3 regions of the Paenibacillus sp. S28 genome follow, and region 3 is predicted to be linked to each of the others. Evidence: predicted binding sites of a transcription regulator. Region 3 holds the regulator's gene; each other region holds the start of a gene.
What was found. The regulator Rex, encoded in region 3, represses fermentation and respiration genes when NADH is low (regulators of the CRP and FNR family bind a similar motif). The targets are predictions, from matches to a motif close to TTGTGAAATATTTCACAA.
Positions count from the first base shown of each region.

Region 1: a site for Rex is predicted at 1,736-1,753, ahead of qoxA (cytochrome aa3 quinol oxidase subunit II). Genes of this name have one in related genera too.
Region 2: a site for Rex is predicted at 1,384-1,401, ahead of nadA (quinolinate synthase NadA). Genes of this name have one in related genera too.

Region 1 covers NZ_JACVTM010000009.1:154,902-158,076, reverse strand. The annotation lists gene qoxB (cytochrome aa3 quinol oxidase subunit I) at 1-623, opposite strand, end outside; gene qoxA (cytochrome aa3 quinol oxidase subunit II) at 651-1,601, opposite strand; gene IAE55_RS21545 (HAD family hydrolase) at 2,026-2,751, shown strand; gene IAE55_RS21540 (DUF2339 domain-containing protein) at 2,904-3,175, opposite strand, start outside.
Region 2 covers NZ_JACVTM010000026.1:44,266-47,440, reverse strand. The annotation lists gene nadB (L-aspartate oxidase) at 1-329, opposite strand, end outside; gene nadA (quinolinate synthase NadA) at 369-1,307, opposite strand; gene ftsH (ATP-dependent zinc metalloprotease FtsH) at 1,750-3,175, opposite strand, start outside.
Region 3 covers NZ_JACVTM010000002.1:662,674-665,848, forward strand. The annotation lists gene dinG (ATP-dependent DNA helicase DinG) at 1-1,309, shown strand, start outside; gene IAE55_RS07605 (redox-sensing transcriptional repressor Rex) at 1,426-2,112, shown strand; gene IAE55_RS07610 (amidohydrolase) at 2,066-3,175, shown strand, end outside.

The DNA.
Region 1 (3,175 bases), on a different contig from region 3:
TTCAGAATCGTTACGATAAAGTTGACACCGGTCATCAGCGTACCGATACCGGAAATCTGAAGAGCCAGAGAGTAGAAGTTGTTACCTACGGTCGGGCTGAACTCCAGGCTCGCCAGCGGGAAGTATGCGGTCCAGCCGGCATCCGGCGATCCCCCGATGACGAAGGAAATGTTGAACAGCATCGCTCCGAAGAAGAACATCCAGAAGCTGACGGCGTTCAGTCTTGGGAAAGCTACGTCGCGCGCCCCGATTTGCAGCGGAACGACAACGTTCATAAGTCCGATAACGAACGGCATCGCCATGAACAGGATCATGATAACGCCGTGCGTTGTAAAGATTTCGTTATAGTGCTGCGCATCCAGAAACTTCATTTCCGGAGCCGCGAGCTGCGTACGCATCAGCAGGGCGTCGATGCCGCCGCGGAACAGCATGATGAGAGCGGCCAGGATGTACATGACCCCGATCCGCTTATGGTCAACCGTTGTGAGCCATTCGCGCCACAGATAACCCCACTTTTTAAAATAAGTCAGGCCGATCAGAATGGCGAGGGAAACGACGACGATACTGACCATGGCAGCATAGATCATCGGCTCACCGGTTACAAAAAATTCGTCCCATTTCATGCAGATAGGTCTCCTTTCCAGTTGATGTTAGTTTCCATGTTCCATGGACCCCATATCTTCCATATTGCTCATATCCGAATGATCCATCGTTTCCGAGCCGGAATCTTTGTCACTGCTGCCGCTGCCGTGATGTCCTTCGGACATATCCATTTCAGGCGGCGGGTTGAACCCGAGGTGCGTGGAAGAGAAGGATTCCCGTCCAACGTAGGAGGTTTTCAACAGCGCGTTAAATTTGTCCTCAGTCAATTGAGGCGCGGTTTTCTTCACATCGTCGACCCATTTGCTAAAGTCTCCGGCGCTCATGGACTGTACCTCAAACTCCATCTGCGCATAGCCTTTACCGGAGAAGTTGGAGTTACGTCCCATGAAGGAACCCGGTGTGTCAGCCAGCAGGTGAAGCGTGTTGACCATGTCGCTCATGGCGTACTTCTGTCCGCCAAGCTGCGGCACCCAGAAGCTCGTAATCGGTCCGTAAGAATACAGGCGGAACTCGATCGGCCGGTTTGTAGGAATATTCACATAGTTCACCGTTTCAACGCCTTCTTCAGGATAACTGAAGTGCCATTTCCAGTTGGACGATGCGGCATAGATAACCAGCGGCTTCTGATCCTCGTAACCGGCAGGAACACTTTCCACCGCACTGGTCGTTTTGACCGTGACAACCGATAGAATGGCCACAATGATAACCGGAATCGCAATCCAGGTGAACTCGAGCCATTTGTTACCTTCTATATGAGGCGGGATATAATCGTCACTGGTTTTGCTTGCCCGGTATTTGGTCAGCATGATGATGTACAAGATGTAAACAACAATCAGGACGAAAGCCATCATCAGGATGGAGAAAATAATCGTGCTGGATTGCGTTTTTGCCTGCGGACCTTTCGGATCTAGCACGATGAGTGACGACGAGTCGCATCCGCTAAGCAGCAACATGATGGATACAAATAAACCAAAAAATAACCATCTTTTTTTCTTCACAGTGAGCTCCTTTCTAGCGTTACATGTAGCTGAATTGGTCTAAAAATAATGAACCTTATAGCCATAGCTTAGTAATCCGGGGGAATGAAAACAAATGCAACAAAAGTAATAAATGTAAATCATTTACATATATTCTGTGAACATCTTCACATGATTTTTAAAAAAACCTCAAATTGTGCGAAAAATCACTGTAATCGCTGAAAATCGGGGATTTTCATTTTTGTTCAAAATTGCACAAGGCTTTGTCAATGTTGCCAGTTTCGTCACAATTGAAAGGGCTTATCATAAGCCGTTAACGGATTTTTTCCTGCTGAAACAGCGGCTGAGGCGTCCCAAAAGCCCGCTGTATGGTACAATATGAGGGCTAATGCGGGCAGCAGCCGGCATGTGATCGCGGACAGGCAGATGGGGGGAAAACAAGAAAATGGGTGAACAAAGAGCGGTATTTTTTGACGTGGACGATACGCTGTATGACCATCTGGAACCGCTGCGGCAGGCGCTCGATCGCTTGATATCGCCGCCGGACGGCTTTCCTTATGAACAAGTATACCACCGGTTCCGGCATTATAGCGACTTGCTGTCGGCCCGGCATGGACATGTGAATGATCCGGCGAATGCGGGGGATCTGGAGGACATGCGCGAGCAGCGGATTCAGCTGGCCCTTGCGGAGTTCGGCATCGACGTGGACCGGGAGCAGGCGGCTGCGATTCAGGCGGCCTATTTGGAGGGGCAGTTCGACATTCGTCTGTTTCCGGGGGCGCAGGAGCTGATCCGGGAGCTGCAGGAGCGAGGCGATGTGGTCGGCGTGATCACCAATGGCCCGATGGAACATCAAATGAACAAAGTCCGTGCGCTTGGGCTGGACAAGCTTGTGGGCTTGGACCGGGTATTCGTGTCCGGAGCGGTGGGCATGGACAAGCCGGATCCCCGGCTGTTCCGGCATGTGAACGAGGCGACGGGAACGGAGCCTGGGGCAAGCTGGTACATCGGCGACTCCTGGAACAACGACGTCATCGGCGCGCTGGAGGTGGGGTGGACATCTGTCTGGTTTAACCATCGGAATGTCGTCGAGCCGTTTGCGACCGGACATCAGCCCCATCATATTCTGGGGGGCTACGAGGAGCTGAGATCCGTTCTGCTGGGCGGCTAGTGGGTGGTTGGCTGTTTAATGAAAAAAAGGGTGCCTGCATCCATCGGGGATGTGCAGGCACCCTTTATTTTGGAAATCGATAAGCATGGCTGCCGTGTATCGCGCCTTGAATGGGGCCGAATAACGTGCGCGCGACGCAGTCATGGTCGTATTTATTCCGGCGGGAGCGGCGGAGTTCCCGGCGGGGCTTCGGTATCGGCCCCTTTGCGTTTGTACAAAATTCGGGAAACGGCGATCCCGGCGACGCCCAGTCCGATGAACAGGATCGCCCGCACGGCCAGCGACACGCCCGGCAGGTCGAAGAAGATGACCTTGAGCAGCGTGATCAGCAGGACGATCAGTCCGGCCAGGCGGACCATCGATTTACGCACCATGACGCCGTAAATAATGACAATGATCGCATAGAGCGCGTATTCGGCCGACA
Region 2 (3,175 bases), on a different contig from region 3:
AGCCGGATCAGCTCCTTGACGCCCTCAGGGCCTTCATTGACCAAGAGGTCCACCGAGGAGGATGAACACAGCCCTGCCCCTGCCATCAGCGTATCCTGCCGGTGATACTGTGGGGAATCGTCCTCCGAAATGACCGCGGCAATCCCCCCTTGGGCGTACCGGGTGTTGCTTTCGAGCAGTGCCTTTTTCGTGATCATGATGACGTGCCGGTCCTGGCTTGCCTGAATCGCCGTAAACAGTCCGGCTATGCCCGAGCCGATGACGATGACATCCGTCTTGGTCCGGGGCAAAGTCTGCAGATCAAAGTCAACCAGATATTGTGGAATCATGTGCCTGTTCACCTGTCTTAAGAGAAAGAGTAGCGCATGCTACTGTACTTGTAACATGCGCTCTAAAGAAGTTCTGGCTTTATCTGCAACAACCGGCGGCACGTAGATTTGCGGCTTCATGGTTTCCAGACACTTCACCAGTTTTTTCAGATTGTTCACCTTCATGTTCGGGCATACCAAAAACTTGGTGGCGAAATGAAACTCCTTATCCGGGCTGTCGAGACGAAGCTGGTATCCGGTACCGTCTTCGGTTCCGACGATAAACTGTTTGCTGCTTGATTTTTTGCAGTATTCCAAAATTGCCGTAGTGCTGCCGACGAAATCGCCCATAGCCACGACCTCCGGACGGCATTCCGGGTGTACGACAAACTCGGCGTCGGGATATTTGGCTCTCATCTCCACAACGTCTTTTACCGTCAGCATATCATGCGTATTGCAGTACCCTTCCCAAATGATGAGCTTCTTGTCGGTATGCTGCTGCACATAGTGACCCAAATTTTTGTCCGGTACCCAGATGATCTCATCGGAATCGACCGATTGAATCACTTTTACCGCATTGGAAGAGGTACAGCAAATATCCGTTTCCGCCTTGATCTCTGCCGAAGAGTTGATATACGTAACCACTTTGGCGTTAGGATGCTGCGCTTTCAGTTTGCGGAGTCCGTCCACGTTGACCATATCGGCCATTGGACAGCCTGCACGCTCATCCGGAATCAGCACCGTTTTGTTCGGAGCCAGAATCTTAGCGCTTTCACCCATAAAATGAACGCCGCAGAAGACGATGACTTCCGCATCGGTTTGAGCCGCTTTCTGGGCAAGCAGGAAGGAATCACCACGGAAATCCGCTACTTCCTGAATTTCATCCCTTTGATAATAATGCGCCAAAATAATGGCGTTTCTTTCCTTCTTCAGCTTAAGCAGCTTCTCCGTCAGTTCCCGCTTTTGTTCCTGCTTATGCTCCAGTGCCAGAGCTTCCACCAGTAACCCACTCCCTCTGAAATCCCATGATTTTACCCGGTTGATGGCTTCATAACCTCATAACATCATGAATAGTTTGTGAAAATTCTCCCAAAGTTGCCCGTTGCAACCTCGAGACCATCTTGTTTATCAACTAATTTACACAAGGTTCACGATACTGTCAATTGACTAAAATGATCTTTATATGCTATCTAGCCGAAAGAAAACAAAGCTTCCCGCTCGATTCCGTCCGATTAGGCCGCCTCGCTTCTGTTTGGAGCTTGCAGCCGCCCCTATCGCTACTATGCCTCAAAAAAAAATTAACTGGTGCGACAGAGTTAAGGCGGAACGCTATCGGCTTCAATGCTTGAACACCCCAAATGGCCGCCGCTCTTATTTCCTGGCAAACGACACAAAAAACCCGGGGACGGCTAACCGTCTCCGGGCTGTTGTTGCATTGGGATTAGGATCTGGATTCCGGCGGTGTTCCGCCGTTGCCCGAACCTGGATTCTCATTCGTCCCATCATTGTTATTTGGAATGTCGCCCGGTGTATCCGTGTTGATATCGCTAGGCGGGTCATTCGGCAAGTTGGATGGAACATCGTTCGGAATTTCTTCCGTTGGCAGGCTGGTATTATCCTTGCCCTGAATGCGTACACGCACGTCACCGACGTTGTCGATCACTGGGGCACCGCTTTCGGAAGAACCTTCACCATCTCCGCCCTCTTTCGGACCGTCTTCGGAAAGATAACCCTGCTCGATCAATTCCTTGATTTGATCAAGCTCCAGCGTTTCCTTCTCAAGCAGCGTGTTGGCGATGAGGTGAACCTCTTTCGAGTACTTGGTCAGCAGTTCTTTCGCCCGCTCGTAAGACTCGTTTGTCATGCGTTGCATTTCCTGGTCGATCTCGTAAGCGATCGAATCACTGTAGTTCTGCTCGTGACCGAGGTCGCGGCCCAGGAATACCTGACCTTGCGTGGACCCGAATTGAAGCGGTCCAAGCTTCTCGCTCATACCGTATTCCATAATCATGCTGCGGACGATACCCGTAGCCTGCTGGAAGTCACTGTATGCACCGGTTCCGATTTCACCGATAAACAGTTCCTCGGAAACCCGGCCGCCCAGGAGACCCGTTACTTTATCAAGCAGCTCCTGCTTGGTTACCAGCATCCGGTCTTCCTTCGGCATCATGATCACATATCCTCCGGCGCGTCCACGCGGAATGATCGTTACCTTGTGCACCATATCGGCATGCTCCAGGAAGTAGCCCACGATCGTGTGGCCTGCTTCGTGGTAGGCGACAATCCGTTTCTCCCGGTCACTGATCACGCGGCTGCGCTTCTCCGTACCGACGATAACACGGTCAATCGCTTCATCGACCTCTCTCATGGAGATGTCTTTACGATTACGGCGTGCGGCAAGCAGTGCCGCTTCGTTCATCAGGTTCTCCAGCTCGGCGCCGGTAAAACCTGTCGTACGTTTAGCTACAACATCCAGCTTGACGTCTTTGGTCAGCGGCTTGTTGCGTGCGTGAACCTTCAGTACTGCCTCGCGGCCTTTCACGTCCGGACGATCGACCGTAATTTGACGGTCAAAACGGCCTGGGCGCAGAAGCGCAGGGTCGAGGATGTCGGCACGGTTCGTTGCAGCCACGATGATGATGCCTTCGTTGCCGCCGAAACCGTCCATCTCTACGAGGAGCTGGTTCAGCGTCTGCTCGCGCTCATCATGCCCGCCGCCGAGTCCGGCACCGCGCTGACGACCTACGGCGTCAATCTCGTCAATGAAGATAATACATGGTGCGTTCTTCTTGGCATTCTCGAACAAGTCACGCACACGGGATGCACCGACACCGACGAACATTTCCACGAAGTCCGAACCGGAAATA
Region 3 (3,175 bases):
CTATGAGCAGGCCGGTGAATGGACCGCCGTTATCGACCGGATGAGCGAGGATTTGGTCGATGTTAAAGAGCACTGGGACAAGCTGAGCGAATTGCTCTTCGGTCTGCTTCCGGAACGGAGCGACGCTGCTCCCGGCGACGGCGGCCAGTATACGCTGCGCCTTCAGCCGGGGAAAAAGCCGAAAGAGTGGGAGACGCTGGCGGCGCTCGAAAACCAGATTTTTGTCACGGTAGGGGAAATCGTCCGCAAAGGCGAAAAGATGCTGTCCGAATACAAGGAGGAGCAGGATGATTACGGTTCCGACAGCCTGATCACCGATATCGGCGGGCTGCTCAAGGACCTCAGCTCCGAGCGGGAGAATCTCCGGTTCTTTATGACGCTGAACGACGAAACCGTCGTGTACTGGATGGAGGCGAGCGGCCATTTCCGCAGCAAATCGCTCCAGCTGTACGCTGTTCCGGTTGACGTCAGCAAGCAGCTCAAGGAGCTGTTTTTTGATAAGAAAAAGAGCGTCATCCTGACGTCCGCCACCTTATCCGTAGATAAATCGTTCCAGTATATGATCGACAACCTTGGACTGCAGGAGGACCAGGACAGCGGACGCCTTGTGACGGTCCAGCTTCCGTCCCCGTTCCGGTACAGGGACCAGGCGCTGCTCGTCATTCCGCGGGATTTTCCAAGCGTGAAGGGAAGCGTCGGGGACGCCCTGTTTGTCGAAACGCTGGCCCGCTCACTCGCGGACGCTGCGATCGCGACCCACGGCCGAATGCTGGTGCTGTTCACCTCGTACCGCATGCTGCGCCAGGTATACGAGCCGCTGAAAGAAGCCCTTGCACAAAGCGACATCGCCGTGCTTGGACAGGGCGTAGACAGCGGCAGCCGCACGAAGCTGATCCGGCGGTTTACGGACAGCAGCGCTTCGGTGCTGCTTGGAACGAGCAGCTTCTGGGAAGGCGTGGACATCCCGGGTGAAGCGCTGACGTGCCTGGCCATCGTCCGGCTTCCGTTCCAGCCGCCGAACCATCCGCTGGTGGAAGCGAAGAGCGAGCTGCTGCAGCGCCAGAAGAAGAACCCGTTCATGAAGCTGTCGGTCCCGCAGGCCGTCATCCGCTTCAAGCAGGGCTTCGGGCGGCTGGTCCGCACCGCCCATGACCGGGGCATCGTCATCGTATACGATACGCGCGTCATCGAATCGTATTACGGGAAGTACTTCCTGTACTCGCTGCCTGGACCGAAAATGGAGCATATGCAGACAGACCAGATGGTTCCGCGCATCTCTGAATGGCTTCATCAGGACGGTGTGTCTTAAATGAGTCCATTAGATAGAATGAACTAAAGCGGTTAGAACAGGAAGTTCAATGCAAAACTTTAGTTCAATCTATATAACCAAATAAATATTCAAGCCGTTCAATAGGGGGAACATGCATGAAATCGGAGAAAATATCCGAGGCGGTTGTCCGCAGATTGCCTATATATCTTAGATATCTAAATGAGCTGAACAAACGGGAGGTGGCCACGGTCTCCTCCCAGGAGCTCGGGCAGAAGCTGGATCTCAACCCGGCGCAGATCCGCAAGGATTTGGCGTATTTCGGGGATTTTGGCCGTAAGGGGATAGGGTATGACGTGTCCTATCTCATCGAGAAGATCCGTCAAATTCTGAATTTGGACCAGCAGATCAACGCGGTGCTGGTCGGAGCGGGGAATCTTGGTCAAGCTTTGTCCAACTATAACTTTTACCTGAAGGAAAATATGAAGATCGTGGCCGTGTTTGACGCCAATCCGTCCAAAATCGGCACGCGCATCAACACCTTGACGGTACAGGCTATGGATGAGCTGAAAGAAACGATACAAAGTAAAAATATCCGGATCGGGATTATTACCGTCCCGGATTTCGAAGCGCAAAACGTCGCCGATCAGCTGATTGCGGCCGGGATCGAAGCGATTCTGAATTTTGCGCCGACGATTCTGAAGGCGCCGGCTAGCATCCGGATCCATGCCGCCGATTTTACGACGGATTTGCTCAGCCTCGCTTATTATTTGAACAACGGAAAGGACGACACGGAAGATGACGGACAATTTGAAGAGCTCGAGCAGCCGGAGCGCCAATCCTAAATGGGCCATCAAGAACGGCAGCTTTGCCGTTTTGCGGCCGGAGCAGCCGGTATTGAACGGCTGGATGGTCATTGAGGGCGACCGCATCACCTATATCGGTGAAGAGGAGCCGCAGCTGGAGGAGGGCGTACAGGTCGTCGACGGCACGCATTTATTTTTTATGCCGGGCCTGATCAACACCCATGGACATACCGCCATGTCGCTGCTGCGCGGTTACGGAGATGACATGGTGCTCCAGGAATGGCTGCAGGAAAAAATGTGGCCGATGGAAGCGAAATTCATGTCCAGTGACGTCTACTGGGGGACTTCGCTGTCGGTGCTCGAAATGCTGAAGGGCGGCACGACGACGTTCCTCGATATGTACGATCATATGGATCAGGTGGGCAAAGTGGTGACTGAATCCGGCATGCGCGCTGTCCTGACCCGCGGTGTCATCGGCCTGTGCCCGGAGGATGTGCAGCGGCACAAGCTGAACGAAGCCATTCAGTTCGCCAAGGACTGGCACGGGCAGGCAGACGGCCGGATCACTGCGATGATTTCTCCGCATGCACCATACACATGCCCTCCTGATTTTATCGAGAAGTTCGTTCAGGCGGCGCATGACCTGGATCTTCCGATGCATACGCATATGTCGGAGACCAAGGCGGAAGTGGAGCAGAATGTGCGCGATTATGGAACGCGTCCGGCGATTCATTTGGAGAAGCTCGGCATGTTCTCACGGCCGACGATTCTGGCACACGCGGTCCATTTGACAGACGAGGAAATCGACATTTTGGCGAAGCATCACGTGACGGTATCACACAACCCTGGCAGCAACCTGAAGCTGGCGAGCGGTGTGGCCCGCGTTACCGACATGATGCAGGCAGGCATTACGGTTTCCCTGGGAACCGACAGTGCGGCGAGCAACAACAATTTGGACATGTTTGAAGAAATGCGCCTTGCTGCTTTGATACATAAAGGCGTCTCGGGAGATCCGACGGCGGTTCCCGCGGCGGAAGCGCTGCGTATGGGCACGATCTACGGAGCCCAATCCTTGTTCCTGGAGGGAGTCGGTGCACTTGAG